4 regions of the Methylobacterium sp. E-016 genome follow, and region 3 is predicted to be linked to each of the others. Evidence: predicted binding sites of a transcription regulator. Region 3 holds the regulator's gene; each other region holds the start of a gene.

Region 1 (7,347 bases), on a different contig from region 3:
GACCGCGGCGTTGATCGCGAACACGCCGTGCCAGCCGACCTGCCCCTCGATCAGCCCGGCGAAGGTCGAGCCCGAGAGCTGCCCGAGGATCACCGCGACGAGGAAGCGGCCGATCGCCACCTGGCGGCGCTCCATCGGCACCCGGTCGCCCATCAGGGCGAGCGCCAGCGGGATCACCCCGCCGGCCGCGGCGCCCGCCACCATCCGCAGGCCGAAGAGCAGGCGCAGGTCTTCGGCGAAGGCGCAGCCGACCAGCGCCGCCACCAGCACCGCGAGGCACGCGGTGATGACCCGCTCCTTGCCGACCGCGTCGCCCACCGGCCCGAGGATCGGCTGGATCAGCGCGTAGGGCAGCGCGAAGGCGGTCGAGAGCAGCGCCACGGTGTGGGCGTCGCTGCGCAGGTCGCGCGCCAGCACGCCGACCAGCGGCTCGACCGAGCGCCACGCGAAGGTGCTGGAGAAGCCCGCGGCCGCGAGCACCAGGATCAGGCGAGCGATCGAGGAGGTGGAAGGCATGCTGGGCCGCGGCTCGCGAACGCCCGGCCGAGGAGGCCGGATCGGTCCCGGCCTAGCCGACATCGACCGGGTTTGCAGCCCCGCCGAGGCCGTGGAGCCGGCCGTCGGCATGCAAGGCGCCGCCCCTGAAACCCGACCGCGCGCGCCCTCGCCCGGCCGGGCGCACGATCCGGTCAGACGCGTCCGGGTGATCGCCGCGGGCGATCCCGGGGCGACGAGCGGGACATGCGCAGGCTTTGAAAGGCGTTGGCCTCAGAAGACGTGGCGGAGGATGAAGAACAGGACGCCCGCCAGGGTGATCGCCGCCGGCAGGGTCAGCACCCAGGCCAGCGCCATGTTGCGCACCGTCGACATCTGCAGCCCGGAGCCGTTGGCCGCCATGGTGCCGGCGACGCCCGAGGACAGGATGTGGGTGGTCGAGACGGGCAGGCCGTAGACCTCGGCCAGCCCGATCGTGCCGGCGGCGACGAGCTCGGCCGAGGCGCCCTGCGCGTAGGTCAGGTGGGTCTTGCCGATCCTCTCGCCGACCGTGACCACGATCCGCTTCCAGCCGACCATGGTGCCCAGGCCCAGCGCCAGCGCGACGCAGACCTTCACCCAGGTCGGGATGTAGCGCGTGCCGTCGTTGAGCAGGCCGGTATAGGCCTTCAGCGTGCCGGCCTCGGCCTCCGAGAAGCTGGCGCCGTTCTTCGGCAGCAGCCGGATCGCGTCGGCGGCGAGGTACATGTCGTTGCGCAGGTTCGAGGTCTGCGCCGCCGGCACCTGCTTGATCGCACCGTAGTTCCGCACGTTGGCGGCGATGTCGGTGGAGAGGGCCGCGAGCGCGCCGTAGACCGCCGGCTGGTTCAGGTCCTTGGTCTTGAGCGCGTCCGAGACCTGCTTGCGGGCGGCCGCCGCGTCGGGCTGGGCCGTCGTCCCGGCGTGGCTCGCGAACACCGCGCTGGCGCTCTGCGAGGTCTGGATGAAGGCCGGCGTCGTGTCGTCGGCCATGGTGCGGTTCAGGGCGTAGGCGGTGGGCGCCGCGCCGATCAGGATCAGCATGATGAGGCCCATGCCCTTCTGGCCGTCGTTGCCGCCGTGGAAGAACGAGACCAGCGTGCAGGTCAGGATCAGCAGCGAACGGATCCAGAGCGGGGGCGGCGTGTCGCCCTCGGGCGCCTCGTAGAGGTCCTTGCGCCGCACGGTGAGCTTGAGCGCCAGCAGCAGGAGGGCCGCCGCGACGAAGCCAATGAGCGGGCTGAACAGCAGCGCCTTGAACACGCCGAGCGCCTGGGCCCAGTCGACGCCCGAGGTCGCGGAGCCTTCCGGCGCCATCAGCTGGTTGGCCAGCCCGACGCCGATCACCGAGCCGATCAGCGCGTGCGACGAGGAGTTCGGCAGGCCGAAGGCCCAGGTGCCGAGGTTCCAGACGATCGCGGCGATGAGCAGCGCGAAGATCATCGCGTAGCCGGCGCCCGACCCGACCTGCAGGATCAGCTCCACCGGCAGCAGCGTGACGATGGCGTAGGCCACCGCGCCCGAGGACAGCATCACGCCGAGGAAATTGAAGGCGCCGGACCAGATCACCGCCACGAGCGGCGGCATCGAGTGGGTGTAGATCACGGTCGCCACCGCGTTGGCGGTGTCGTGGAAGCCGTTCACGAACTCGAAGGCCAGCGCGATCAGCAGGGCGAGGCCGAGGAGCACGAAGGCGCCGATCGCCAGCGGCGTCTGGCCGACCGCGTTCATGTCGGTGATCAGGCTGACGCCGGCGTAGACCAGGCCCGCCACCAGGATCAGCAGGAACGCGACGATCCCGCCCGGATGCAGGCCGCGATCGAGCGTCGGACCCGGGCGCCGCCTCGGTTCGGCGCCCGACAGGTGCGGTGTCAGGCGGGCAGAATCGGACATGACGGATCTCGACGGCGATCGGACTTCGAACGCCTTCGGATAGGTCGCGTGCGTGACGGTCCGGTGACGGCGCGCGAAAGGACAGTCGATCCGCGCCGGACGACCCGGTCAAGAGCCGGCGAATACCGGTCGAGCGCTCAGTGCCTGCGCGGGCGCCGCGGCGCCGTGGCCGGGGTCTTGTCGCGATTCTCCGCGACGAGCTTGCGCCAGCGGTCCAGGCGGTCGGGGTCGAGGGTTCCGTCGGCGATGGCGGCCTGCACCGCGCAGCCCGGCTCGTGCGCGTGGGTGCAGTCGCGGAACCGGCAGTCGGGCGCGCGCTCGGTGATCTCGGCGAACAGCGTGTCGATCCCCTCCGCGGCGTCGCTGACGTGGAGCGTGCGCATCCCCGGCGTGTCGATCACCCAGCCGCCCCCGGCCATCGCGTGCAGCGAGCGGCCCGTCGTGGTGTGGCGCCCCTTGGCGTCGTGCTCCCGGATCGCGCCGGTCTCCTGCGGCGCGTCCTGGCCGGGCCCGGCCAGGGTGTTGACGAGCGTCGACTTGCCGACGCCGGACGAGCCGACCAGCGCGACGGTCTGCCCGGGCCCGCACCAGGGCGCCAGCGCTGCCGCGGCGTCCGGGCGGCGCGGGTTGACGCCGACCACCGACAGCCCGCGCTGGAGGGCGGCGGCCTGCCGGCGGTAGGCCTCGACGTCGTCGGTCAGGTCGGCCTTGGTCAGCAGGATCACCGGGTCGGTGCCGCCCTGGTTGGCCAGGGCGAGGTAGCGCTCCAGGCGGGCCGGGTTGAAGTCGGCGTTGCACGAGGTGACGACGAACAGGGTGTCGACGTTGGCGGCCGCGGCCTGCGGGACCTTGCCGCCCTCGGTGCGCCTCTGCAGCACGGTCCTCCGCGACAATCGGCGGTGCAGGGTCAGCGTCCGCGGATCGGCCAGGACCCAGTCGCCGACGGTGACGTCGCCGGTGCTGGCGTGGACCGGCAGGATCAGCTCGACGGGGCCGGCCGCCGACAGCGCCGTCAGCCGGGAGCGGTGGACCAGGGCGATCCGCATCGGCGCGAAGCCGGCATCGGCGGCCTCGCACTGGTCCTCGAAGAAGCCGGACCAGCCGAGGCTGGCTGCTTCTGCGGCGCGGAGGGCGTGGGGATCATCGGTCACGGCTTCAGCCCATGACACGGCGCCGGCCGGCTGACCAGTGAGCCGCGCGCGTGCGGAAGCGCCGCGGGATGCCGAAGGCGCAGGATCTGAATTCAATATTCTGCGCGTGGAAGAACGAGTTAATTTCAACGTCGCGACAAATAATGTTCGTTTGCAGGGCAGCCTTGGCTTGCCCTAACCTCCCCCCGAGCGGTCCCGTGCAGCCGAGCCGTCGCGGTCCGTCAAGAATAGAGCCTGAGCCAACAGGTGCCGCAAGGCAGTGGCCGCAAGACCGGAACGGTCGTCGGCAGGGAGAGTCGCGTGAAGAAGAACAAGATCGTCAGCGCCGACGAGGCGATCGCCCTCATCCGCACCGACGACGTCGTCACGACGACGGGCTTCGTGCAGAGCTGCATCCCCGAGGCGCTGCACGCGGCCCTGGAGAAGCGCTTCGTCGAGACCGGCGCGCCCGGCAACCTCACCCTGATCATGACCGCCGGCGCCGGCGACAGCAAAGGCCTCGGCACCGGGCGCCTCCACCACGAGGGCCTGCTCGGGCGGGTGATCGCGGCGAACTTCGGGCGGATGCCCAAGGTGGCGCAGGCCGCGCAGGACAACCGCATCCGCGGCTACAACCTGCCGCAAGGGGTGATCTCGCAGCTCTACCGGGCCTGCGCCGCCGGCCAGCCCGGCCTGTTCTCGAAGGTCGGCCTCCACACCTACGTCGACCCGCGCCACGGCGGCGGCCGCGTGAACACCCTGACGACCGACGAGATCGTCAAGGTCGTGGAGGTCGAGGGCGAGGAGTGGCTGTTCTACCGGGCCACCAAGATCGACGTCGCCTTCATCCGCGCCACCAGCGCCGACCCGTCGGGTAACCTCTGCGTCTCCAAGGAGGCGCTGACGCTGGACAACCTCGCCCAGGCGATGGCCGCCCGCAACAACGGCGGCATCGTCATCGCGCAGGTCGAGCGCATCGTCGAGCAGGGCTCGATCAAGCCCAAGGACGTGCGCGTGCCGGGCATCCTGGTCGATTGCGTCGTGGTGGCGCCGCCCGAGCAGCACCGCATGAACTACGGCGTGCAGCACGACGCGGCGCTCGCCGGCGAGATCCGCGTGCCGGTCACCGGCCTCAAGCGGATGACGCTCGACGCGCGCAAGATCATCGCCCGCCGCGCCGCGTTCGAGCTGCCGCCGAACGGCGTGGTCAACCTCGGCGTCGGCGCGCCCGAAGGCATCTCCTCGATCGCCAACGAGGAGAAGGTCACCCCCTACATCACCCTGACGACGGAAGCCGGCGCCGTGGGCGGCGTGCTCGCCTCGGGCTCGAGCTTCGGCGCGGCCACCAACGCCGACTCGATCATCGACCAGAACCAGATGTTCGACTTCTACGACGGCGGCGGCCTCGACATGACCTGCCTCGGCATGGCCGAGTGCGACGGCGCCGGCAACGTCAACACCAGCCGCTTCGGCGGGCGGCTCAACGGCTGCGGCGGCTTCATCAACATCTCGCAGAATGCGCGCAAGGTGGTGTTCGCCGGCACCTTCACCTCCGGCGGCCTCGTCACCGAGATCGACGAGGGCCGCCTGCGGATCGTGCAGGAGGGCCGCTCGCGCAAGTTCGTCGGATCCGTCGAGCAGAACACCTTCAGCGGGCCGTTCGCGCAGGAGCGGCGGCAGCCGGTGCTCTACGTGACGGAACGCTGCGTCTTCAACCTGACCCAGGCCGGGCTGGAGCTGATCGAGGTGGCGCCGGGCATCGACATCGGCCGCGACATCCTCGCCCACATGGACTTCACGCCGGTGATCGAGAACCCGATCCCGATGGACCCGCGCATCTTCCGCGACGAGCCGATGGAGTTGCTCGCCGACCTCCTGAACCTCAACCTACCCGACCGGGTGAGCTACGACCCGGCGCGCAACCTGCTGTTCGTCAACCTCGAAGGCTGGCAGGTCCGCTCGAAGGGCGACATCGACGCGCTGCGTCAGGTGCTCGAGACCGCCTGCCTGAAGGCCGGGCAGCGGGTGAACTCGGTGGTCAACCACGACGGGTTCCGCATCGGCGAGAACCTCTACGACGACTACGCCGAGATGATCGAGTACCTGTCGAAGTACCACTACCTCACGACGACGCGCTACGCGACGAGCGCCTTCCTGCGCCTGAAGATGCAGGAGGCCCTGAGCCGCCGCGGCCTCGCCCCGCACGTCTTCGAGCGCCGCTCGGAGGCGCACGCCTTCCTCGAAGCCGCCGAGCGCGAGGCCGCGCAGGCCGATGTCGGCGAGCGCCCGCTCCGCGCGGCCGAGTGATCGGAGGTCCGGCCGGACGCCGGGACGCGAGCGTCGGCGCCCGGATCCTGCGCGTCTCGGCCAAGTCGGGTCGAGCCTGAAGGCTCGGCTCATCAAGATGGCGCAAGCATCGATCGGACGCATGCCTGTCATCGAACCCGTGACGGGAACTCCGGGCGACGAGCACGCTTGGCTAAGTCTGATGTCGGGGGCTGCCGCGACGCCGGATCGAATCCGTCGATCGGGCAGGGTCGCCGGGACGCAGCCCTGCCCGACGCCGAAAGCGAGACGACCGTGCCCTTCTTCGAGAGTCGTTGGCTCTACGCCTCGCCCGTGAACGCGACCGAGCGGCATCTCGGCCGCACGTTGCGCGCGATGTACGAGGCCTTGCCGACGCCGCCGCCCTCCGAGCAGCTCTGCACGCTGTTGCGGAAGCTCGACGACGCCGTCGCGGCGGCCGATCCGACGCCTTGACGGGTCGGAGGCCGCCCTCGACCGGCGGGCCGCGCAGCGCGCCGTCGGTCTCCGCTTCGTCCGAGGCGTCACCGGGTTCCACGGGCAAGCCGCCGTCCGCCCGGACGCTGGCGCCCGACCATGAGAGCCGTCTCCTCCACGCCGGCCGGACGTCGTCGCCGACGCGATTTCTCCGGCTCTGCCAAGCGCTTGGCCAAGAGCTTGGCCAAGAGCTTGGCCAAGCTCTTCAAAGTCACGCAGCACCTCAAATCCAGGCGGCGCCTCGCCGCATCCGTCTCGCGGCGCGCGAGGACGGTCCGGGCCGATGATGGTTCCGGGCGTGGGAAATCTTTCTTTTCACTGATCCGAATGCAAGCATTGCCCCGAGAGAGACCGGACTTGGCGGCGATGCAGCCTATCGAAACGGTCACGACCCAGGTAGATGCTGGATCACGACAGGGGGAAGACATGACGCGTATCGATGGCGCCGAGGTCCTGAAGCGGACGCTCGCGGACGACGAGGCCGCCATCCTCGATGCCTGGACCGTGTCCCTTCGGGAGGGGACATCCCTTCAGAGCGGCCGCATCCGCGAGGCCGAGCTCCAGACCCAGGCCAGGGCGGTCTATCGCCAGCTTCGGGACGCTTTCGCCGCGGGCGGGCTCGACGCCGACGCGGAGGGCTTCGCCCAGCTCCGCGACACCCTCGCCGACATCTCGCGCTCGCGGGCGATCCAGGGCTTCACGCCGACCGACACGGCCAACTTCGTGTATTCTCTCAAGCCGCCGGTCTTCGAGGCCCTCGAGAAGGCCCACGCGACGGACGCGGCGACGCTGGCGGCGGGGACCCGGGCCGCGAGCAGGGTGCTCGATCGGCTCGGCCTGCACACCATGGAGGTGTTCCTGGCCAGCCGCGAGGAGGTGATCGGGCGCCAGGGCCAGGAGATCGCCGAGCTCTCGACCCCGGTGGTCCGGCTCTGGGACGGCATCCTCGCGCTGCCGCTCATCGGCACCCTCGACAGCGCCCGGACCGGCGTCGTGATGGAGAACCTGCTCCAGGCGATCGTCGACGAGG
Region 2 (7,347 bases), on a different contig from region 3:
CGGCGAAGAGGAAGAACGGCGCCTCCTTGGCCGGAGCCTCGACGGGCGCCTTGTCCTTCTTCGCATCGAGATCGGCCGCCGCGCCGTATCCCACCAGACCGAGCGACATGGCCGCTGCAACGAGTCCCCGAGCGATCATGTCTGCCCTCTCCGTGCCGAAAATCCGGTGAGCAGGCAGCAACCGATATGCCAGCGCGTGCCACCTGGGCGAGAGGCGGCGGCCGAGTCATAATTCGGCAACAGGTTTGCCGGCCGAGCGCAGGCGCCCGCTCCGGCGGGTGCGGCGGCGGCGACCCTGAAACGCGCGACGCGGCGGCCGGGCTCGCACCTCCGGCGGCGCGTCGTCCGCCGACGAACGCGCCACCGCCCATGACGTCGGCAGCATGCGCACAACATTCGAGCAATGTCGGGCAGTATTTGCGGATGCATTCCGCGCCATCGCCCGACATCGTCGCGTCGTGCGCCGCCGAGCCGGCCGCAGGACGGGAGATTCGCGCCGATGGTGACCGTGGATGCCGAGCCGGGCCCGCTGGCGATCGACCTGGCGACGACGGCGCTGGTGATCATCGACATGCAGCGCGACTTCCTGGAGCCCGGCGGCTTCGGCGAGAGCCTCGGCAACGACGTCTCGCTGCTCGCCGCCGCCGTGCCGCCGGCGCGGGCGCTGCTGGCGGCGGCGCGGCGGGCCGGCCTTCTCGTGGTCCACACCCGCGAAGGGCATCGCCCCGACCTGTCGGACGCGCCCGCCGCCAAGATCGCCCGCGGCACGCCGTCCGCCCGCATCGGCGCGCCCGGGCCGATGGGGCGCATCCTGATCCGCGGCGAGCCCGGCCACGACATCGTCGCCGACCTCGCGCCCGCCCCCGGCGAGCCGGTGGTCGACAAGCCGGGCAAGGGCGCGTTCTACGCCACCGACCTGGCCGAGATCCTGGCCGCGCGCAGCGTCGCCACGCTGCTCGTCTGCGGCGTTACCACCGAGGTCTGCGTCCACACCACCGTGCGCGAGGCCAATGACCGCGGCTACCGCTGCCTCGTGGTGTCGGATGCCTGCGGCTCGTACATCCCGGCCTTCCACGCGGCCGGCCTCGCGATGATCGTGGCGCAGGGCAGCATCTTCGGATGGGTGTCGGATTCGCATCGCGTCGTCGCCGCGATCGCCGCCGGCCGCACCGCATGATCGACCACGCCCCGAGCCGCCAAGCTTGGCCCGGTTATTGCCCGGCGAGCGCGACAGATGAAGCAGGAGTTCGTTGGATGCGTACGGTCTTGGCAAGCACCCTGTGTCTCGCGTTGCTGACGACGTCGGGCCTCGCGCAATCCTACACCGCGCCCGCGCCGACCGACGTCCCGTCAAGCGGCACGAAGAGCCTCAACAAGGCCGACCGCAAGATCGCCTGCACCCAGGAAGCCGACCGCCGCAACATGCGCGGCCTGAGCCGGCAGCAATATCGCGCCGCCTGCCGCAACCGCCCGATCCCGCGGGGCTGAGCGGCCGCGCCTTGCCGAGCGGGCGATCGGGTTCTATCCGCGCCGGGCCGTGACCGATCCACGCCCGAAGCGAGTGCCCCGGTGGACGCCCCGACACGCTACGCGCTCTACGTCACGCCGGAGCCCGGATCGGCGCTCGCCGCCTTCGGCGAGGCGGTCCTCGGCGATGCGCCCCTGCCCGGATGGGACGCGGCCGCGCGCGCGGCGCTCGCCGCCGTCACCGCGGCGCCGCGGGTCTACGGCTTCCACGCGACGCTGAAGGCGCCGATGCGCCTCGCCGCGGGCCGGACCGAGGGCGACCTCCTCGCCGCCTGCGCGGCGCTGGCGCAGCCCCGCGCGCCCCTGGCGGTCGGGCCCCTCGCGGTGACCCTGCTCGGGGACTTCGTCGCCCTGGTGCCCACCGCGCCGCCGCCCGGGCTCGGCCTGCTCGCGGCCGAGTGCGTCGCCGCCCTCGACCCGTTCCGGGCCGGTCTCACCCAGGCCGAGCGGGCGCGCCGCCAGCCGGAGCGCCTCGACGCGCGCCGCCGCGCGCTCCTCGACCGCTGGGGCTATCCCCACGTCTTCGAGGCCTTCCGCTTCCACATGACCCTGACCGGCCGCCTCGCCGGCGACGCCCGCGAAACCTGGCGCGCCCGCCTCGCGGCGGCCTGCCCCCCGACGTCGCTGACGATCGACGCGATCACGCTGCTGCGCCAGGACGGCGCGGCGCCGTTCCGCCTCCTGCGCCGGATCCCGTTCGCTGCGTAGCCGCACGGCGCGCCCGTTCACGACGAAACCGCGGGTCGCGGCGCGGCTGTCATCCTATCGTCGCGCGCGACGGGTCTACCGGCGCATCCCTCGCGGCGGACGGCACGCATGCTCATCGTCGATAGCCTCACGCGGCGCTACGGACCGCGCCTCGCGGTCGACCGGATCTCGCTGCGGATCGAGCCGGGCAGCTTCGTCGGGGTGATCGGGCGCTCGGGCGCCGGCAAGTCGACCTTCCTGCGCATGCTCAACCGCCTCGCCGAGCCCTCGGCCGGGCGGATCCTGTTCGACGGGCTCGACGTCACCGCGCTCCGGGGGCGCGACCTGCGCCGCTGGCGCGCCCGCTGCGCCATGGTGTTCCAGCAGTTCAACCTGGTCGGCCGCCTCGACGTGCTGACCAACGTGCTGATGGGGCGCCTCGCCCACGCCCCGAGCCACCGCGCGCTCCTGAAGCTGTGGTCGGCCGAGGACCGGGCGCGGGCGCTCGCGGCGCTCGAGGCGTTCGACATGGCGGGCTTTTCCGCCCACCGCGCCGACCAGCTCTCGGGCGGGCAGCAGCAGCGGGTCGCGATCGCCCGCGCGCTGGTGCAGGAGCCCGACATCATCCTCGCCGACGAGCCGGTGGCCTCGCTGGACCCGCGCAACACCAAGCTGGTGATGGATGCGCTCGCCGACGCCAACCGGCGCCTCGGCATCACCGTGCTGTGCAACCTGCACTCGCTCGACCTCGCCCGCGCCTATTGCGACCGGCTCGTCGGCCTCGCCGACGGCCGCGTGGTGTTCGACGGCGGCGCCTTCGACCTCACCGAGGACGTCGCCAAGCAGCTCTACGGCCTGGAGGCCGGCGAGGTGATGGACCGGGCGCCGCACGCGGTCGAGCCCGCCGCCCTCGTCGCCTGACCCCAGACGAACCCCGTGCCACGCCCCTTCCCGGAGATGATGATGCTCGACCGTCGCACCCTCGTCGGCGCCCTCGCGGGCGGCCTGGCCGCGCTCGCCCTGCAGCCCGCCCTGGCTCAGGATTGGAAGGCGACGGTGCCCGAGATCACCCTCGGCGCGATTCCCGTCGAGAACGCCACCGGCACCACCGACCGCTACGCGCCGCTCGCCGCCTACCTCACCAAGGCGCTCGGGGTGCCGGTGAAGCTGCGGGTCGCCAACGACTACGCCGCGGTGATCGAGGGCCAGCGCGCCGGCAACATCCAGATCGCCTTCTACGGCCCGGCCTCGTTCGCCCGCGCGGTGATGACGGGGGTGAAGGTCGACCCGATCGTCAACCAGAAGCACGATAACGGCGCCTCGGGCTACTACTCGGTGCTCTACGTGCGCGCCGACAGCCCGTACCGGACGATCGCGGACCTGAAGGGCAGGAACCTCGCCCTGGTCGACCCGAACTCGACCTCCGGCAACCAGGCCCCGCGCTTCTTCCTCAACAAGAGCGGCCACGACGTCGACGCGCTGTTCGGCAAGACCGTCTACGCCGGCAGCCACGAGAACGCGGTGCTGGCGCTGACCCAGGGCACGGCCGACGCCGCCGCCAACCTGTGGAACTCCGAGACCGATTCCGTCGTCACCCGCATGGCCGCCAAGGGCATGCTGAAGAAGCCCGACGGCACGCCGCTGAGCCCGTCCGACTTCCGCATCGTCTTCAAGTCCGCGTTCCTGCCCGAGGGCCCGTTCGCGATGCTGTCCAGCCTGCCCGCCGACCTGAAGCGCAAGATCGTCGAGGCCTTCGTCGCGCTGCCGACCGCCGACAAGGCCGCCTTCGACCGCCTCTCCGACGGCAAGGACCTCGGCCTCACCCCGGTGACGCTGGAGGATTACCAGTCGATCATCGAGATGCTGAAGTTCAACGACGCGCAGCGCCGCAAGTCCTGATCCCGGGACCGGACGGGTCGCCGCCGTGAGCGGGCGGATCGCGCCGCTGCCGCCCGAGCGGGCGGCGGCCCTGGCCGAGGCCTACGGGCGCGCGGTCGCGTCGACCCGGCGGCGGAGCCTGGCATTCCTCGCGGTCGTCGCAGGGCTGCTGGTCCTGTCGGGCCTGATGGCCGAGGTGCGCCCGCTGGTGCTCGCCGACAACATCGGCAACCTCACCGCCTATCTCGGCCGCATCCTGCCGCACCTGACGCTCGCCGACCTGCGCGGCGACCTCGCCGAATGGTACTGGGGCCTGCCGAAATGGGCGGCGCTCCTCGGCGAGACCCTGCTGATGGCCTATCTCGGCACGCTGCTCGGCGGCGTCGGCGCCTTCCTGCTGTGCTTCGGCGCGGCCGCGAACCTCGCCCGCACCCGCGCCGGCCGCTTCCTGACGCGCCGCGCCCTCGAGGTCCTGCGCACGGTGCCCGAGATCGTGTTCGCCCTGCTCTTCGTCATCGCCTTCGGCCTCGGCCCGATGGTGGGCGTGCTGGCGCTCGCCCTCCACACCACGGGGGCGCTCGGCAAGCTGTTCTCCGAGGTGGTCGAGAACATCGACATGAGGCCGGTCGAGGGGCTGACCGCATCGGGCGCCTCGCGGATCCAGGCGATCCGCTTCGCGGTGCTGCCGCAGGTGCTGTCGAGCTTCGCCTCCTACGGGCTGCTCCGCTTCGAGATCAACGTGCGCGGCGCCGGGGTGATGGGCTTCGTCGGCGCCGGCGGCATCGGCCAGGAGCTGCTGGTGGCGATCCGCAACTTCTACGACGCGGACGTGAGCGCGATCCTCCTGATGATCGTCGCGACGGTGATGGCGATCGACCTCGGCACCGAGCGGCTGCGCCACCACCTCATCGGGGCGGAGGGCGCGCGATGAGCCGGCCGCCGCGTCCCGTGGACGTCGCCGCCCTGCGCCGGCGCCACCCCGACGCGTTCCGAACCGCGTGGGGCGCGCGGCTCGCGACGCTCGCGACCCTGGCCGCCCTCCTCGGGCTCGCGGCGTTCGCGATGGTGCGCCTCGACTTCTCGGCCACCCGCATCGTGAGCGGCCTCGGGCGGCTCGCCGAGTTCTCGCTGATGATGCTGCCGCCCTCGGCCGGCGGCCGCTTCCCCGATTTCCTGCACGCGCTCGGCGAGACCCTGGCCATCGCCTTCCTCGGGACGCTGGCCGCGGCGCTGGTCGCCTTCCCGCTGGCGCTGCTCGCGGCCCGGAACGTGGTGCCGAACCCGTTCGCGCATTTCGCGGTGCGCCGCGGCCTCGACGTGGTCCGCTCGGTCGACGTGCTGATCTGGGCGCTGGTCTGGATCAACGTCGTCGGGCTCGGGCCGTTCGCCGGTGCGCTGGCCATCGCCTGCTCCGACGTCGGGGCGCTCGGCAAGCTGTTCTCGGAGGCGGTCGAGACCGTCGATCGCCGCGACGGCGAGGGCGTCGCGGCCTCCGGCGGCGGCGCGCTCCACCGCATCCGCTTCGGCCTCGTGCCCGCCGTCCTGCCGGTGCTCGGCAGCCAGGTGCTGTACTTCTTCGAATCGAACACCCGATCGGCGACGATCATCGGCATCGTCGGCGCGGGCGGCATCGGCCAGTACCTGAGCGAGCTGATCCGGGTGCTCGAGCTGCAGCAGGTCGCCTGCCTCGTGCTGATGATCCTCGTCGCCGTGGCGGCGATCGACGCCGTGTCCGGCCGGCTGCGCCGGGCGCTGATCGGCGGGCCGGCGCGGTAGGCCGGGTGCCGCTTCCCTACAGAAAGCGGCCGGGGTCGAACGGCGCCAGCGGGATCTCGGGCGCCTCGCCGCCGACGAGCTGGGCGACGAGGCGCCCGGTGCGCGCCGACCCGACGAGGCCGACATGGCCGTGGCCGAAGGCGTAGACCACGTCCCCGGTGCGGCGGGCGCGGCCGATGCAGGGCCGCCCGTCCGGCATGCTCGGGCGATGGCCGAGCCACATCCGGATCCGCTCGGCCGGCACGGTCGCGGGCAGGTCCGGGAACATGCCGGTCAGGTGGTCGCGCAGGATCTCGGCGCGCTTCCAGTTCGGCGCCGCGTCGAGCCCGGCGAACTCGACCTGGCCCGCCGCGCGCAGGCCGCCGTCCATGGCGTTGACCACCATCTTGGCGTCCGAGGCCATCACCGGGGTGCGCGGCCCCGCCTCGGCACCGGCGATCATCACGTGGTAGCCGCGCTCGCTCTCCAGCGGCAGCCGGTCGCCGAGGCTCGCGGTCAGCGCGCCCGAGCGGGCGCCGGCGGCGACCACCGCCCGGTCGCACGGGATCGCGCCGGCCTCGGTCTCCACCGCGACGAGCCGACCCGCGTCGAGGCGGAACCCGGTGGCGCGGGTGCGGGCGTAGGTCGCGCCGCGGGCGCGGGCGAGGTCGGCGAGCCCGGCGACGTAGCCGCCCGGGTCGCGGCAATGGCCCGCCTCCTCGACCATCACCCCGAAGGTGTAGCGGCGATGCAGGGTCGGCTCGCGCTGGCGCAGCTCGTCGGCCGAGAGCTCGAGCCATCGCACGCCGACCGCGCGGCGGATCGCCCAGGCCGCGGCGTCGGCCGCGAAGGCCGCCCGGTCGGGATAGACGTGCAGCAGGCCGCGCCGCTCGATCAGGTGGCCGAGGCCGGCCTCCTCGGCGAGGCCGGCATGGAGGCGGGGCGCATCCGCCAGCAGGGTGCGCATCGCCCGCGCCGTCTCGGCGATCTGCCGCCCGGTGCGCGCCGCCCAGATGTAGCGCACCAGCCAGGGCAGCACCCGGGGCAGGTAGCGCCAGCGGATGGCCAGCGGCCCGAGCGGGTCGGCGAGGTAGGACGGCACGCGCTTCCAGATGCCGGGCTCCGCCGGCGGGATCACCGAGTGCGACGAGAGCCAGCCGGCATTGCCGTAGCTCGACGCCTGCTCCCCGCCGGGCACGCCCGGATCGACCACCGTGACGCGATGGCCGGCGCGCAGGCATTCGAGCGCGCTCACGGTCCCGACCGCCCCCGAACCGATGATCACGACGTGGCGGGCCGATGGCTCGGTCATGGGTTGCGTATCCTGCCGGGGGGCGCGTGCGCCTCGCATCCGGGGTCAGTAGTCAACCCGGGCACCTGCGAGCAACGCCGCCCTCGGCGGCCCTGCCCATGCCGGGGAGCATAGGGCGTCGCCTTGCGCCGCGACGCGCTTGCTTCGAAGGCTGCCGACGAGGGAAGGGAAATTCCTTACCTCAAGCC
Region 3 (7,347 bases):
GATGCGCGCGCGCGACGTCACGTATCTCAAGGGCGACTGGACCAACCAGAACCCGGAGATCACCCGCCTGCTCGAGCGCCACGGCCGGAGCGGCGTGCCGCTCTACCTGCTCTATGCGGGTGCCGGAGAGCCGACGGTGCTGCCGCAGATCCTCACCGAGGGGACGATGCTGAGCGCGCTGGACGCCGTGAAGGCGACGGGCCGCAGCGCGGGGCTCGACGGCGGGGGGACGAAGGTCCCCTGAAGCTTGGTAAAAATATAATTTTCGTAGGACTGACATCACTTCAGTGTGCGCGACGGCTCCCTCTCCCATGGGGAGAGGGTTGGGGTGAGGGTCGTGACCGACCCGAATGACTCACGCCCCTCATCCTGTCCTTCTCCCCATGGGAGAAGGGACCCACGGCAGGTCGCGGATCGTTGCGGTCGCTTGAGCCGTCCACCGAAAGCCGAACTCAATCCTCGCCCGAGAACGTCTCGTCGAAGGCGTACCCCGAGCCGCGGACGGTGCGGATCGGGTCGGTCTCGCCGGCGCGGTTCAGGGCCTTGCGCAGGCGGCCGACATGCACGTCGACGGTGCGCTCGTCGATGTAGACGTCGTGGCCCCATACGCCGTCGAGGAGCTGCTCGCGGGAATAGACCCGGCCGGGGCTCTGCATCAGGAACTCGAGCAGCTTGAACTCGGTCGGCCCGAGGTGGATCTCGCCGCCGGCCCGGCGCAGGCGATGGCTGTCGCGGTCGAGCTCGATGTCGCCGGCTTCCAGCAGGTTCGCGACGTGGCTGGGCTTGGCGCGCCGCAGCAGCGCGCGGACTCGCGCCAGCAGTTCCGGCACGGAGAACGGCTTGACGATGTAGTCGTCGGCCCCCGTCCCGAGGCCGCGGATGCGGTCGCCCTCCTCGCCGCGGGCGGTGAGCATGATGACCGGCAGGGACACCGTCTCGCGCCGCGCCCGCACCCGGCGGCACAGCTCGATTCCGGAGAGCCCCGGCAGCATCCAGTCCAGCAGGATCAGGTCGGGCACCTGCTCCTGCAGGCGCAGCTCGGCCTCGTCGCCGCGGGCGGCGGAATCGACCTCGAAGCCCTCGGCTTCGAGGTTGTAGCGCAGGAGGGTGGTCAGCGCCTCCTCGTCCTCGACGATCAGGATCCGCGTACGCATGCAGGGCACTCCCGGGCGGACCGCCCGACTTTCTCATCCATCGCCACGGACCTCCCTCCCCCCTGAAGCGGGTCGGGAGAGGGGAGCGCCGTATCCGGAGCGGTCGCTCCCCTCTCCCGACCCCCGCTCACGCGAGGCCCACCCTCCCCCGCACAGGAGGAGGGAAGAGACGGCAGCCCTCAGGCGCCCGGTGCCACCGTCGCGTAGTTCGAGGCGTCGTTCTTCGGGCGGTCGCCCGCGAGGTTCTCGCCGGTGGACAGGTAGTGGATCGTCTCGGCGATGTTGGTGGTGTGGTCGCCGATGCGCTCGACGTTCTTGGCGCAGAACAGCAGATGCGTGCAGAACGAGATGTTGCGCGGGTCTTCCATCATGTAGGTCAGCAGCTCGCGGAACAGCGAGTTGTACAGCGCGTCGATCTCGCCGTCCCGCTCCCACACGTTGTGGGCCGCGTTGACGTCGCGGCTGGCATAGGCGTCGAGCACGTCCTTAAGCTGCTCCTGGACGAGGTCGCTCATGTGCTGCACGCCGAGCACGATCTTCTGGGCCTGGGCCTGGTCGCTGATCGCGACGACGCGCTTGGCGATGTTCTTGGCGAGGTCGCCGATGCGCTCGAGGTCGCCCGAGACGCGGATCGCCGAAATCGTCTCGCGCAGGTCGATCGCCATCGGCTGGCGCCGGGCGATGAGCAGCACCGCGCGCTCCTCGATCTCGCGCTGCAGCGTGTCGAGGCGCTTGTCGGCGACGATCACCGCCTGGGCGAGCTGGGTGTCGCGGCGGACGAGCGCGTCGGTCGCCTCGGTCATCATCTTCTCGGCGACGCCGCCCATCTCGGAGATCGAGCGGCGCAGGTCTTCGAGGTCGGTGTCGTAGGACGTGACGATGTGGCCGGGCATGGGCGTGGGTCCTCGAACGATCCGGGTGCGGCTCAGCCGAAGCGGCCGGTGATGTAGTCCTGGGTCTGGCGCACCGTCGGGTTCATGAAGATGCGGTTGGTCGGGCCGACCTCGATGACCTCGCCGAGATACATGAAGGCGGTGAACTGCGAGATGCGGGCCGCCTGCTGCATGTTGTGCGTCACGATGACGATCGTGAACTCGCTGCGCAGCTGCTCGATCAGCTCCTCGATGCGGCCGGTCGAGATCGGGTCGAGGGCCGAGGTCGGCTCGTCGAACAGGATCACCTCCGGGCTCTGGGCCACCGTGCGGGCGATGCACAGGCGCTGCTGCTGGCCGCCGGAGAGGCCCATGCCGGACTGCTTGAGCTTGTCCTTCACCTCGTCCCACAGCGCGGACTTGCGCAGGGCCGATTCGACGCGGCCGTCGAGCTCGGACTTCGGCAGCTTCTCGTAGAGCCGCAGGCCGAAGGCGACGTTGTCGTAGATCGACATCGGGAACGGCGTCGGCTTCTGGAACACCATGCCGATGCGCGAGCGCAGCTCGTTCAGGTCCACGCCGGAATCGAGGATGTTCTGGCCGTCGAGCAGCACCTGCCCCTCGGCGCGCTGCTCCGGGTACAGGCTGTAGATCCGGTTGAAGGTGCGCAGCAGGGTCGACTTCCCGCAGCCCGAGGGGCCGATCAGCGCGGTCACCTGCCGGTCGTGGAAGTCGAGGTTGATGTTCTTCAGGCTGTGGAACTGGCCGTAGTAGAAGTTCAGGGCCTGGGCGCTGATGCGGATCGGCGCGTGCTCGTCGGCCGGGTTGCGGCCGTCGAACCGGGTGGCGTTGATCGCGGGAGCGGCGTTCATCGTCGTGTTCCTCGTGGATGCCGGCGGCGGATCAGCGGGCGCGCTGCGGCTTGATGACGAAGCGGGCGACGACCGAGAGCAGCAGGATCGTCATGGTGATCAGGAGCGCGCCGGCCCAGGCGAGCTGCTGCCAGTTCGGGTAGGGCGAGAGGGCGAACTGGTAGATCATCACCGGCAGGTTCGCGACGCCGCCCATCAGGTCCGGGCTGAACCACGAGTTGTTGTTGAGCGCCGTGAACAGGAGCGGCGCGGTCTCGCCGGCGATGCGGGCCAGCGCGAGGATGATGCCGGTGACGATGCCGGCCGAGGCCGCCCGCCAGGTCACGCTGCGGATCACCGTCGACATCGGGGCGCCGAGCGCGACGCCGGCCTCGCGCAGCGTGCCGGGGACGAGGCGCAGCATGTCCTCGGTGGTGCGCACGATCACAGGGGTCGCGATGATCGCCAGCGCGACGCCGCCGGCCCAGCCGGAATAGGTCCCCATCGGCCGCACCATCAGGGTGTAGACGAACAGGCCGATCAGGATCGAGGGAGCCGAGAGCAGGATGTCGTTGAGGAAGCGGATCACCTCGGCGAGCTTCGAGCCGCGGCCGTACTCGGCGAGGTAGGTGCCGGCCATCAGCCCGATCGGCGTGGCGATGAGGATGCCGATGCCGGTGAGCACGAGGCTGCCGAGGATGGCGTTGGCGATGCCGCCGCCTTCCGAGCCGGGGCCGGGGGTCGGCTGGGTGAACAGCAGCGGCGAGAACCCGCGCGCCCCCTCGACGATGAGCATCAGCAGGATCGAGCCGAGGACGAAGGCGCCGAGCACGGTGGCCGCCAGGCAGGCGATCCGCAGCGTGCGGTCGGCGACCCGGCGGCTGCCGCGGATGCGGGCCGGCTTCAGGGCCGGCGCCGGACGGATCGTGTTGGGAGCGTCCATGGCGGGTCCCTCAGGCGACCTTGACGCGGCGCGTCAGGAAGCGGGCGATGATCAGGACGACGAAGGTGATCGCGAACAGGATGCAGCCGAGCGCCATCAGGGAGTTCAGCTGCAGGCCGTCGGCCTCGTTGAACTCGTTGGCGATGCGCGAGGCGATGGTCGAGCCGGGATCGAACACCGAGGCCGAGAGGCGGTTGGCGTTGCCGACCACGAAGGTCACCGCCATGGTCTCGCCGAGGGCGCGCCCGAGGCCGAGCATGATCGCGCCGATGATCGAGACCGAGGCCTGCGGCAGCAGCACGTGGCGGACCACCTCCCAGGTGGTGCAGCCGATGCCGTAGGTGCTCTCGCGCAGGATCGTCGGGATCTGGTCGAGCATGTCGCGGGCGATCGAGGCCACGAACGGCACGATCATGATCGCCAGGATGATGCCGGCGGTGAGCACGCCGACGCCCGAGGGCACGCGGGCGTAGAGCAGCGTGCCGACGATCGGCATGCCCTCGACCAGGTTCGACACCGGCATCTGCACGAATCGGGCGAAGAGCGGCGCGAAGATGAACAGGCCCCACATGCCGTAGATGATGCTGGGCACGGCGGCGAGCAGCTCGATCGTCATGCCGACGGGCTTGCGCGCCCAGCCGGGGCAGAGCTGCGTCAGGTAGATCGCGATGCCGAGCGAGATCGGCACGCCGATCACCAGGGCGAGCACCGCGGAGGCGAGCGTTCCGGTGACGGCGACCAGGGCGCCGTACTGCTCGGTGCCGATGTTCCAGGCGCTCGAGGTGAGGAAGCCGAAGCCGAACTCGCGGAAGGCGGGCCAGCCGCCGTAGAGGATCGAGCCGATGATGCCGGCGAGCACCAGCAGCACCAGCAGGGCCGAACCGTAGGCGGCGGCGCGGAACAGGGCGTCGAGGCCCTTGCTCGGCCCCTTGCGCAGGCGCGCGCCCGAGGCGGCGCGCGTCACGGCGATCTGTTCAGTCAAGGCGGTCATCCGCGGTTCTTTTCACCGGCTGGCGTGGTAGCGTGCCGAACGGCCGAGCGCGAGGGCGGGGCCGGACGCGCGGGCGAGATCCGGCGAGGACGCTGCGCCCGCTCGGGGAACGGGCAGCCCTCGCGCTTCGCGCGGGCCGTCCGCTCGTCGCGATCGGCCGCGGGGCCGCGTGCGGCCCCGCGGGTTCGGCCTCACATGCCGAGGACGGGCTTTCCGTCCTTGCCCTTCACCTGCTTCCACTCCTCGTGGATCAGGCCGACGACGGCGTCCGGCAGCGGCACGTAGTCGAGGTCGGAGGCGAGCTTGTCGCCGTTCTTGTAGGCCCAGTCGAAGAACTTCAGCACGTCGGCGGACTTGGCCGGATCGGCGGCCTCCTTGTGGACGAGGATGAAGGTCGCCGCCGTGATCGGCCAGGCGTCGTCGCCGGCCTGGTCGGTGAGCGTGATGCCGAAGCCGGGCGCGCTCTTCCAGTCGGCGCTGGCCGCGGCCGCCTGGAACGCCTTGTCGTCCGGCTGCGGGAACTTGCCGGCCTTGTTGCGGATCAGCGCGTAGCTGAGCTTGTTCTGCTTGGCGTAGGCCGACTCGACGTAGCCGATGGCGTTCGGGACCTGCTTGACGGTGGCGGTGACGCCCTCGTTGCCCTTTCCGCCCTGGCCGGCGGGCCAGCTCACGGTGGTGGCGGCGCCGAACTCCTTCTTCCAGCCCTCGGAGACCTGGCTGAGATAGGTGGTGAAGATGTTCGTCGTGCCCGAGGCGTCCGAGCGGTAGACCGGGGTGATGTTCGCGTCGGGGAGCTTCAGCCCCTCGTTGAGCGCGGCGATCTTCGGGTCCGACCACTTGGTGATCTTGTTGGCGTAGATGTCGGCGATCACGTCGCCGGTGAGCTTGAGCTTGCCCGGCTCGACGCCGGGGATGTTCACGACGGCGACGACGCCGCCCATCACGGTCGGGAACTGGACGAGGCCGTCCTTCTCCAGGGCGGGGCCCTTCAGCGGCGCGTCGGTGGCGCCGAAATCGACCGTCTTGGCCTGGATCTGCTTGATGCCGCCGCCAGAGCCGATCGACTGGTAGTTCAAGCCGGTGCCGCTGTCCTTGCGGTAGGCTTCCGCCCACTTGGAATAGACCGGGAACGGGAAGGTCGCACCGGCGCCGGTGATGTCGGCGGCGAGCGCCGGAAAGGCGAGCTGCGCCGTCGCGAGGCCGAGGGCGAGCGCGTAGGTGAAGGGTTTCACATCGATCTCCGTCATCCGTCGAGCGTGCCGGGCAGCGCGATCCGCGCGTTCGCATTCGCGCGGGCCACCCGGCGACCCGGCGGCCGCGGCCGCATCGCTCGACACCGCCGCCGTTAGGGCACGCAGATGACAGCCGCATGACACGGCGCAACCAGGGCTTGAGGCGAGCGCGAACGCGGCCGGCGAATGCTGTGGCGATGGCACGCTTTACGGTGTTGGCGCGTTCTCATTGCGATCCGGGCCCTGTCGCGAGCATCCCGCCGCGGCTCGCCGGATCGGAAGGTCGATCCCGTGTCCCACGATTCGCCTGCGGCGCCGACGCGTGCGCCGCTCCCCGACGACCACGCCTACCAGGCGCTCCACGCCGAGCGCGAGGCCCTGGAGCGCGACCTGGCGCTGGCGAAGGCACGGCAGAACTTCAGCACGGAGCCGGGCGAGGCCGAGCGGGCCCGCGCCGACGAGGCGTCGATGCTGATGAGCCTCGACCGGGTGCTGACGCGCATCCGCGCGGCCGAATACCAGCGTCGCCCGGGCGCCCGCCGCTGGTAGCCTGTCTCGGCTGGGTCCCGCGTCTCGCGGCGATCGGGCGAACCTCGCCACTTCGCCCCACGATCGACGGGTCGTCCCCCGCGGCGAGCCGCGTGCGGGCCGCCTCCCAGCCTCAGGCGCTGCGGCGGCGGTCGCGCTCCTTCTGGCGCATGCGCAGCAGGAGGTCGACCTGGGAATCGGGGATCGGCTGCTTGTCGACGCTGCCCTCGTAGACGGTGCGCAGGGTCTGGCCGAGATGATGGGTGTCGACGCTGGCGCCGTTGCGATGCGACGCGAGGACTTCGAACTTGGCTGCGGCCTGATGCATGGTCCCCCCCGGAACATGGAAGCGCCGGCGTCCGCGAATCGGTTTCGCCACCGGATCCCAACAGTGTCGGTCCGGATGGTTAAGGAGGGATTAACCTTAACCGACCGTTCTGCGCGCTCATCGGTATCCGATCCTAGACCGCCGCGCCTTCGAGCAGGCGGGCGGCGGCGGCGCGGGCCTCGTCGGTGACGGTGGCGCCGGCGAGCATGCGGGCGATCTCCTCGCGGCGGGCCGCGACGGGGAGCGAGGCGACGCGGGTGGCGACGCGGCCAGCCCCCTTCACCGCGTCCTTGGCGATCAGGAAATGCGTGCCGGCGCGCGCCGCGACCTGGGGCGCGTGCGTCACCGCCACCACCTGCACGTCCTGCGACAGCCGCGCCAGCCGCGCGCCGATCGCGTCGGCGACCGCGCCGCCCACGCCGGTGTCGATCTCGTCGAAGATCAGCGT
Region 4 (7,347 bases), on a different contig from region 3:
TCGCGCTCGGCGTCGCGGCGATCGCCGGGGTCGCCTCGATCTCGCGCTCGCTGTCGGACGGGCTCGGCCGCGAGGGCAAGCGCATCCTCGGCGGCGACCTCAGCTACAGCCTGATCAACCGCGAGGCGACGGAGCCGGAGCGCGCGGTGCTCGACGCGCAGGGGCGTGTCGACGTGGTCGCCTCGCTCCGCGCCATGGCGGTGGCGGGCGAGGGCGCGGCGCTGGTCGAGCTGAAGGCGGTCGATGCCGGCTACCCGACCGCCGGAGAGCTCGTCACCGAGCCGCAGGCGCCCCTCGCCGACCTGCTGGCCGAGCGTGACAGGATCGACGGCGCGCTCGCCGACCCGGCGCTGCTGACCCGCCTCGACCTCAAGGTCGGCGACCGGATCACGCTCGCCGGCCGGCCCTTCGCCATCCGCGCGACCCTCGTCTCGGAGCCCGACAAGATCGCCGGCGGCATCGGCTTCGGGCCGCGGCTGATCGTGTCGCAAGATGCGCTGCGCCGCACCGGCCTGGTCCAGCCGGGAAGCCTTAACCGCTGGAGCTACCGGCTGCTGCTGCCTGGCGCCGACGATGCGGGCCTCGACGCCGCCGCCGCCCGGATCGCGGCGGCCGCTCCGCAGGCCGGCTGGGAGATGCGGGCGCGCACCAATGCCGACCCGCGGTTCTCCAAGAGCATCGAGCGCTTCACCCAGTTCCTGACGCTGGTCGGCCTCACCGCGCTGATCGTCGGCGGGGTCGGCGTCGCCAACGCCGTCAACGCCTTCGTCGAGCGCAAGCGCCCCTCGATCGCGACCCTGAAGAGCGTCGGTGCGCCGGGCTCGAAGGTCGTCGCCTTGTACCTGACGCAGGTGATGCTGATCGCCGGGCTCGGCACGGCGATCGGGCTCACTGTGGGCGCCGCGCTGCCCTTCGCCCTCGACGCGCTGTTCCGGGACAGCCTGCCCCTGCCGCTGAACCCGACGCTGGCGCCCCTCGAGCTGCTCCAGGCGGCGGCCTACGGGCTCCTCACGGCCCTGGCCTTCGCGATCACGCCCCTGGGGCGCGCCCACGACGTCCCGGTCTCGGGGCTGTTTCGCGACGCCGTCGACCCGGCAGCCAGCGGCATCCGCCCGCGCTACCGGGCGACCCTGGCGCTGGCGCTCGCCGCCCTGGTGGGGCTCGCCGTCGGCACCGCCTTCGACCGGCGCGTGGCGCTGATCTTCATCGCCGCCGCCGGCCTCGCCTTCGGCCTGCTGCGGCTGGTCGCGGTCGGCGTGATGGCGCTCGCCCGCCGGCTGCCGCATCCGCGGCGGGCCGCGCCGCGGATGGCCTTGGCCAACCTCCACCGCCCCGGCGCCCTGACGCCGGCCATCGTCCTCTCCCTCGGCCTCGGCGTGACCCTGCTGGTGACCCTGAGCCTGATCGACGTGAACGTGCGCCGCACCATCTCGGCGACCTTGCCGGCGCGCGCGCCGAACCTGTTCTTCCTGGACATCCCGGCCGCCGATTCGGGCGCCTTCCATGACTTCCTCGCGCGCCAGGCGCCCAGCGCCAAGATCGAGCGGGTGCCGATGATGCGCGGGCGCATCGTGGCGCTGGACGACGTCCCGGCCGAGAAGATCCGCCCGCCGGAGGACGCCGCCTGGGTGCTCGACGGCGACCGGGGCATCACCTACGCCGAGGACGTGCCCGAGGGCTCGACGCTCACCGCAGGCACGTGGTGGAACGCGGAGCAAGCCAGGACGCCGCTGGTCTCGTTCGAGGCGGATCTCGCGAAAAACCTCGGCCTCAAGGTCGGCAGCCGCGTCACCGTCAACGTGCTCGGGCGGAACCTCACCGCCACCATCGCCAACCTGCGCAAGGTCGAGTGGCGCAACCTCGGCATCAACTTCGTGATGGTGTTCTCCCCCGGCACCTTCCGCGGCGCGCCGCACTCGGACCTGGCGACGCTCACCCTGCCCGGGGGCACCGACGGCGCGGTCGAGAACCGGATCCTGCGCGACGTCGCCAAGGCGTTCCCCTCCGTCACCAGCGTACGGGTGAAGGACGCCCTCGATGCCGTCGGCGACCTCGTCGGCCGGCTGGTGCTGGCGATCCGCGGCGCGAGCGCGGTGGCGGTGCTGGCGAGCCTGTTCGTGCTGGCCGGCGCCATCGCCGCGGGGCACCGGGCGCGGCTCTACGACGCCGTGGTGCTGAAGGTGCTCGGCGCGACCCGCGGACGGCTGCTGGCCGCCTACGGCCTCGAATACGGGGCGCTCGGCCTCGTCACCGCCCTGTTCGGGCTGCTCGCCGGCACGCTCGCCGGCTGGGTGATCGTCACCCGGGTGATGCGCCTCGACTTCGTCCTCGACCTGTCGGGGGCGCTGGCGGCGGCCGCGGCCGCGGTGGTGCTCGCCGTGGTGCTGGGGCTCGCCGGGACCTGGCGCATCCTCGGCCAGAAGCCTGCACCGTACCTGCGGCAGTCGTGACCGTTGCGTATCCCCCGCGTGAGCTTGCCGCGATCGTGAACGACGGCATCGGGAGCCGTCGGCGAAGTAGCAGCGAACTTTAATCCCAGACTTCGTGAACAAATTTCACCCGCGGGGATTCATCGAAAGCGCTTTTTCAAGCTCTGCCGGGCTCTTGTGCGGGGCGGCCGAAAGCAACATATTCCGACACGAGGCGCTCGATGGCGCCAGAGGTCCCCTGCGTGGGCCTCGTCTCAAACACCACGCACGAGCGAGCCTTCCGAGGTCACTCCCATGGCATTCGACAACTCTCCCTTCCGCTACGGCGCCCAGGCGCCGTCGCAGGCCGGCACCCAGGTCGCGTTCGACCAGGGCCTGCGGACCTTCATGCTCGGCGTCTACAACAACATGGTCGTCGGGCTCGGCATCTCCGGCCTCGTCGCGCTCGGCCTCAACATGGCCGCCACCACCGCGACCGCGACCGGCCGCCTGGCCCTGACCCCGTTCGGCCAGACGCTCTACAACAGCCCGCTCAAGTGGGTTCTGATGTTCGCCCCGCTCGCCTTCATCCTGGTCTTCTCGATGCGGATGGACCGGATGTCGGCCTCGTCGGCGCGGACGATGTTCTTCGCCTTCGCGGCGGTGATGGGCGCCTCGATGTCGACGCTGCTGCTGGTGTTCACCGGCGCCAGCGTGGTGCGGGTGTTCTTCATCACCTCGGCGACCTTCGGCGCGCTGAGCCTCTACGGCTACACCACCAAGCGCAGCCTCTCGGGGATGGGCTCGTTCCTGATGATGGGCCTGATCGGCATCATCATCGCCTCGATCGTCAACATCTTCCTGGCCTCGTCGGCGCTGCAGTTCGCCGTCTCGGTGCTCGGCGTGCTGATCTTCGCGGGGCTCACCGCCTACGACACCCAGAAGCTGAAGGAGATGTATCTCTCCAGCGGCTTCGACGGCGAAGCGGCGGCCAAGATGTCGGTCAACGGCGCGCTGACGCTGTACCTCGACTTCATCAACATGTTCCAGTTCCTGCTCTCGCTCCTCGGCGACCGCCGCTGAGCGAAGACGGACCGGACGAACGAAGAAGGCCCCGGCGGAAACGCCGGGGCCTTCTTCGTTCCGGGGGAGCTACGCTTACGCCGCGCCACTTCCCCCAGCGGGCAATGTCCGCCCTGCGCAGCCCCGGGATGACGGGGAGGGTCCGGAAAAGGAATCTGAAGATGTGCGAGGCCGATCGCCTGCTCGGGGGAAGGCCCCCCCGCGCCGCGATCCGGGCGCGCAGCGAGCGTACCATCGGCCAAGACGGCACCGGACGAAGGATCGCCGCGCAGAAATCCGAACGCTTCACACGGCCCGCAGGGGCTTCTCCAGCACCGCGAGCACGCGGGCGAGGTCGGTGCCGCGCTTGAGCACCACGCCGGTCGCGGCGACCACGGCGTAGGCGCCCTGGCGGCGCGCGAGCTTCGGGTCCTTCTCGATCCGGTAGAGCGGCATCTCGGAGGTGCGGCGGTAGATCGAGAACACCGCCTTGTCGCGGCGGAAGTCGAGGGCGTAGTCGCGCCACTCCCCCTCCGCGACCCGGCGGCCGTAGAGGTTGAAGATCGTGCGCAGCTCGTGCCGATCGAACGCGATCTGCGGTGCGGTGGATGGGCTCGGGAAGGGGACCACGCGGGCCGTCGAATCGTCTGTCCGGATCTCGCCGCTCGTCCGCTCGGTCATCGTTCCTCCGCCGTCGGCCTGCCGCCGTCGTCTTGCCGTCAGCCGCTGAGGATGGGCCTCGGGTGGCCGGCCCGCAAGAGTCCCGCGGCGGCGATCCGATTCGTTGCGGATGGGACACGCCCAAGAAACAAATGCCGCGCTTTCGCCCCGATCACGCCTTTCCCGAGCCGCGTTGCGGCGCGACAACGAAGGCCGAACCCTCGTCGGGTCGTGCCCGTCGATGCCCGAATCCCGAGCTCCCCAGCCCTCGGGCGTCACCGGATCCCACGACGCGACATCCCAGAGGTTTCGAGACCCAAGGACTTCAGGCCGCCCGCGAGGGCGGCCTTTTTTTGTGCCCGCCCGGCCCGTTCGATCTCCCCGGGGCCCACGGGCAGCGGGAAGGCGCAAAACCCGCTATGAGGCGGACCGACCATGACCGACCCCCGCCCGCCCCGCTTCGACGACGACTTCCGGCAGGCGCTCGACGACCTGTTCGCGTGGCGTCGCGACGTGCGCCGCTTCCGGCCCGACCCGGTGGACGAGGCCCTGCTCCGCCAGAGCTTGGCGGCGGCCCATCGCAGCCCCTCCGTCGGCAACAGCCAGCCGTGGCGCTTCGTGCGCGTCGCCGACCCCGAGCGCCGCGCCGGCGTGGTCGCGAGCTTCGAGCGCTGCAACGCCGATGCGGCCCTGCGCTACGCCGACGCCCGCCAGGCGCAGTATCGCGCCCTGAAGCTCGCGGGCCTGCGCGAGGCGCCGGTGCACCTGGCGGTCTTCTGCGACGAGGCGACCGAGGCGGGCCACGGCCTCGGTCGCGCGACCATGCCGGAGATGCTGCGCTACTCCGTGGTCGGCGCCGTGCAGACCTTCTGGCTCGCCGCCCGCGCCCACGGCCTCGGCACCGGATGGGTCTCGATCCTCGAGCCGGCCCGCATCGCGGCGCTGCTGGACGTGCCGGGCAGCTGGCACCTCGTCGCCTACCTCTGCGTCGGCTGGCCCGTCGAGGAGCATGCCGACCCCGAGCTCGTCCGCCACGGCTGGCAGTCCCAGGACGCGACGGCGCTGGATCTGATCGAGCGGTAAAGCAGGTCTTTCGACGGACGATCGCCTTTATCACGATGAAGCCCGGCGCTTTTTACCGTCTTCCCCGAAGACGGTGAGCAAGCCCGCAGTCGTCGCAGGATGAGCTGGAACGCCGAGCTTGGCCGTGGATTATTGCTGCAGCGAACGGTCACGCTCTGCAGGAAGATCCCAAGATGTCGGTCAGGAAGTACGTGTCCACGAGCCTCGGCGGCGCGCTGCTGGCCGGTCTCGTCGCGGGGGCGCCGGCCCTGGCACGCGAGGTGGTGCCGTTCTCGGACGGGGTGATGCCGGGCTCGGTGGTGATCAGCGTCTCGCAGCGCCGGCTCTACCTCGTGAACGGCGACGGAACCGCGATCCGCTACCCCGTCGCGGTCGGCAAGCCGGGCAAGCAGTGGTTCGGCACCAAGGCGATCGACGGCAAGTACGTGCAGCCGGCGTGGTCGCCGCCGAGCGAAGTCAAGCGCGACAACCCGCGCCTGCCGAACCTGATCGCCGGCGGCTCGCCGCACAACCCGATGGGCGCCGCCGCGATGACGCTGTCGGGCGGCGAATACGCCATCCACGGCACCAACCGCCCGAGCTCGGTCGGCACCTGGGCCTCCTACGGCTGCATCCGGATGTACAACCAGGACGTGGTCGACCTCTACGACCGCGTCTCGGTCGGCACCCCGGTCTACGTGACGCGCTGAACGCCCCGGAGCCCGCGGGATCAGGCGGCGGGCGGGGCCGTCGCCTCGATCGCCGTGAAGGTCTCCAGGATGTGGTAGGTGTGCGCGATGCCGGCCGGCACGCAGTAGGAATCGCCGGGCTCCAGCGCGACCGTCCGGTCCTCGAGCACCAGCTTGGCCCGGCCGGCGATCACGTAGCCCACGGTCTCGTGCTCCGAGGTGGTGCTCGGCTTGTCGTCGGTCGGCGGCTCGTCGCGCCACATCCGCATGGCGACCAGCGCGCCCTTCGCGAGCGCGATCTCGCCGTCGGCGCCGCTCGGCGCATCCTTGCTCGATACCTTGGTCGTCATCGGGTCCCTCGTCTCGCCGTATGCTTCGCGAGCCCAACAGCGGGCCGGCACGGTCGTTCCGGCCGGCGAGGCGCGACGTCAGAAGTCGACGGCGAGCCCCTTCACCTCCCAGTCGTCGTAGCGGACCGGCTCCAGGCCGCCGCGCCCGAGGCGCTCGGGGGCGGCCGAGACCGCGGCGGCCCGCGCGTCGATCGCCCTGCGGCGCTCGGCCGCCTCCGCCAGGGCGCGCGCGGCCGCCGGGGTGAGGGGACGGGGGGCGGTCCCGCCGCCGTCCTCGACGTGTTCGGTCCGGGCTTCGTCGGTCCCGTCGCGGCTGGTTTCACCTTGCATCGGACTCGCTCAAGTGGGAGGGCATCGGGGTCCGGCGGCAGCACGCCGGCACGAAGGGTCTTTCGAGAAGTGGCATCCATGGGCAGAGGGCGCAACGCGTCCGGGCCGGCGCGGGCGGCGGGCGCGACCAAGGGTCCGCGCCCGGGGCCGAAATCGCCGCCGAAATCCGCACCGGAGGCGGTCGAGGCGGACGTCGCCGGCCTCGCCGCGCGCCGGGTGGCGCACGCCGTCGTCGCCGACCTGCTGGGCAAGAACCGCGCCCTCGCCCTGGAGGATGCGCTGGCCCAGGCGTCCCGCGTCGCGGGGCTCGACGCCGGCGATGCCGGTCTGGCGCGGGCCATCGCCACGGTCACCTTCCGCCGCCTCGGCTTCCTCCGGCGCGCGCTCGCCGCGCGGATGGAGCAGGGCCTGCCCGAGGACAAGCCGCGCCTCGTCGCGCTGCTCGCCACCGGCGCCGCCCAGATCCTCGACCTCGCCGTTCCCGACCATGCCGCGGTCGACCTCGCGGTGCGCCTGGCCAAGGCCGATCCGCAGGCGCGGCATCTCGCCGGCCTCGTCAACGCGGTGCTGCGCCGGGTCGTGCGCGAGCGCGAGGCGATCCTGGCCGAATGCGACGACCCGCTCGAGGCCAACACCCCGGATTGGCTGGCCGCGCGCTGGCGCGAGGCCTACGGGCCGGAGAAAGCCGCCGCCATCGCCCGCGCGCACCTGGCCGGCGCCGCGATCGACCTGACGCTGAAGGGCGAGGCCGGCGACTGGGCCGAGCGCCTCAGCGCGGCGGCGCTG

Evidence for each region. Region 3 encodes PhoB, which activates phosphate uptake and scavenging genes when phosphate is short. Its sites were predicted from a motif close to TGTCATNNANCTGTCAT; they were not measured.
Region 1: the regulator PhoB is predicted to act here: its motif matches at 2,459-2,475, upstream of MKK68_RS05790 (inorganic phosphate transporter).
Region 2: the regulator PhoB is predicted to act here: its motif matches at 2,283-2,299, upstream of phnC (phosphonate ABC transporter ATP-binding protein).
Region 4: the regulator PhoB is predicted to act here: its motif matches at 4,177-4,193, upstream of MKK68_RS06130 (DUF2794 domain-containing protein).

Annotation. Positions count from the first base shown of each region.
Region 1 covers NZ_JAKSYF010000062.1:51,646-58,992, reverse strand. Annotated here, with positions in the region: gene MKK68_RS05795 (MFS transporter) at 1-516, opposite strand, end outside; gene MKK68_RS05790 (inorganic phosphate transporter) at 769-2,406, opposite strand; gene rsgA (ribosome small subunit-dependent GTPase A) at 2,544-3,575, opposite strand; gene MKK68_RS05780 (acyl CoA:acetate/3-ketoacid CoA transferase) at 3,858-5,843, shown strand; gene MKK68_RS05775 (hypothetical protein) at 6,117-6,296, shown strand; gene MKK68_RS05770 (STAS domain-containing protein) at 6,744-7,347, shown strand, end outside.
Region 2 covers NZ_JAKSYF010000128.1:38,924-46,270, forward strand. Annotated here, with positions in the region: gene MKK68_RS17225 (hypothetical protein) at 1-139, opposite strand, end outside; gene MKK68_RS17230 (cysteine hydrolase family protein) at 500-1,177, shown strand; gene MKK68_RS17235 (hypothetical protein) at 1,255-1,488, shown strand; gene MKK68_RS17240 (DUF1045 domain-containing protein) at 1,570-2,235, shown strand; gene phnC (phosphonate ABC transporter ATP-binding protein) at 2,344-3,135, shown strand; gene phnD (phosphonate ABC transporter substrate-binding protein) at 3,178-4,113, shown strand; gene phnE (phosphonate ABC transporter, permease protein PhnE) at 4,139-5,023, shown strand; gene phnE (phosphonate ABC transporter, permease protein PhnE) at 5,020-5,868, shown strand; gene MKK68_RS17265 (NAD(P)/FAD-dependent oxidoreductase) at 5,885-7,159, opposite strand.
Region 3 covers NZ_JAKSYF010000193.1:36,070-43,416, reverse strand. Annotated here, with positions in the region: gene MKK68_RS27175 (protein-disulfide reductase DsbD family protein) at 1-244, shown strand, start outside; gene phoB (phosphate regulon transcriptional regulator PhoB) at 453-1,154, opposite strand; gene phoU (phosphate signaling complex protein PhoU) at 1,334-2,047, opposite strand; gene pstB (phosphate ABC transporter ATP-binding protein PstB) at 2,080-2,898, opposite strand; gene pstA (phosphate ABC transporter permease PstA) at 2,930-3,820, opposite strand; gene pstC (phosphate ABC transporter permease subunit PstC) at 3,831-4,811, opposite strand; gene pstS (phosphate ABC transporter substrate-binding protein PstS) at 5,003-6,043, opposite strand; gene MKK68_RS27140 (hypothetical protein) at 6,335-6,592, shown strand; gene MKK68_RS27135 (hypothetical protein) at 6,705-6,899, opposite strand; gene recN (DNA repair protein RecN) at 7,033-7,347, opposite strand, start outside.
Region 4 covers NZ_JAKSYF010000062.1:124,671-132,017, forward strand. Annotated here, with positions in the region: gene MKK68_RS06120 (ABC transporter permease) at 1-2,450, shown strand, start outside; gene MKK68_RS06125 (Bax inhibitor-1/YccA family protein) at 2,724-3,491, shown strand; gene MKK68_RS06130 (DUF2794 domain-containing protein) at 3,777-4,151, opposite strand; gene bluB (5,6-dimethylbenzimidazole synthase) at 4,566-5,213, shown strand; gene MKK68_RS06140 (L,D-transpeptidase) at 5,387-5,902, shown strand; gene MKK68_RS06145 (cupin domain-containing protein) at 5,923-6,231, opposite strand; gene MKK68_RS06150 (DUF1674 domain-containing protein) at 6,310-6,561, opposite strand; gene MKK68_RS06155 (RsmB/NOP family class I SAM-dependent RNA methyltransferase) at 6,640-7,347, shown strand, end outside.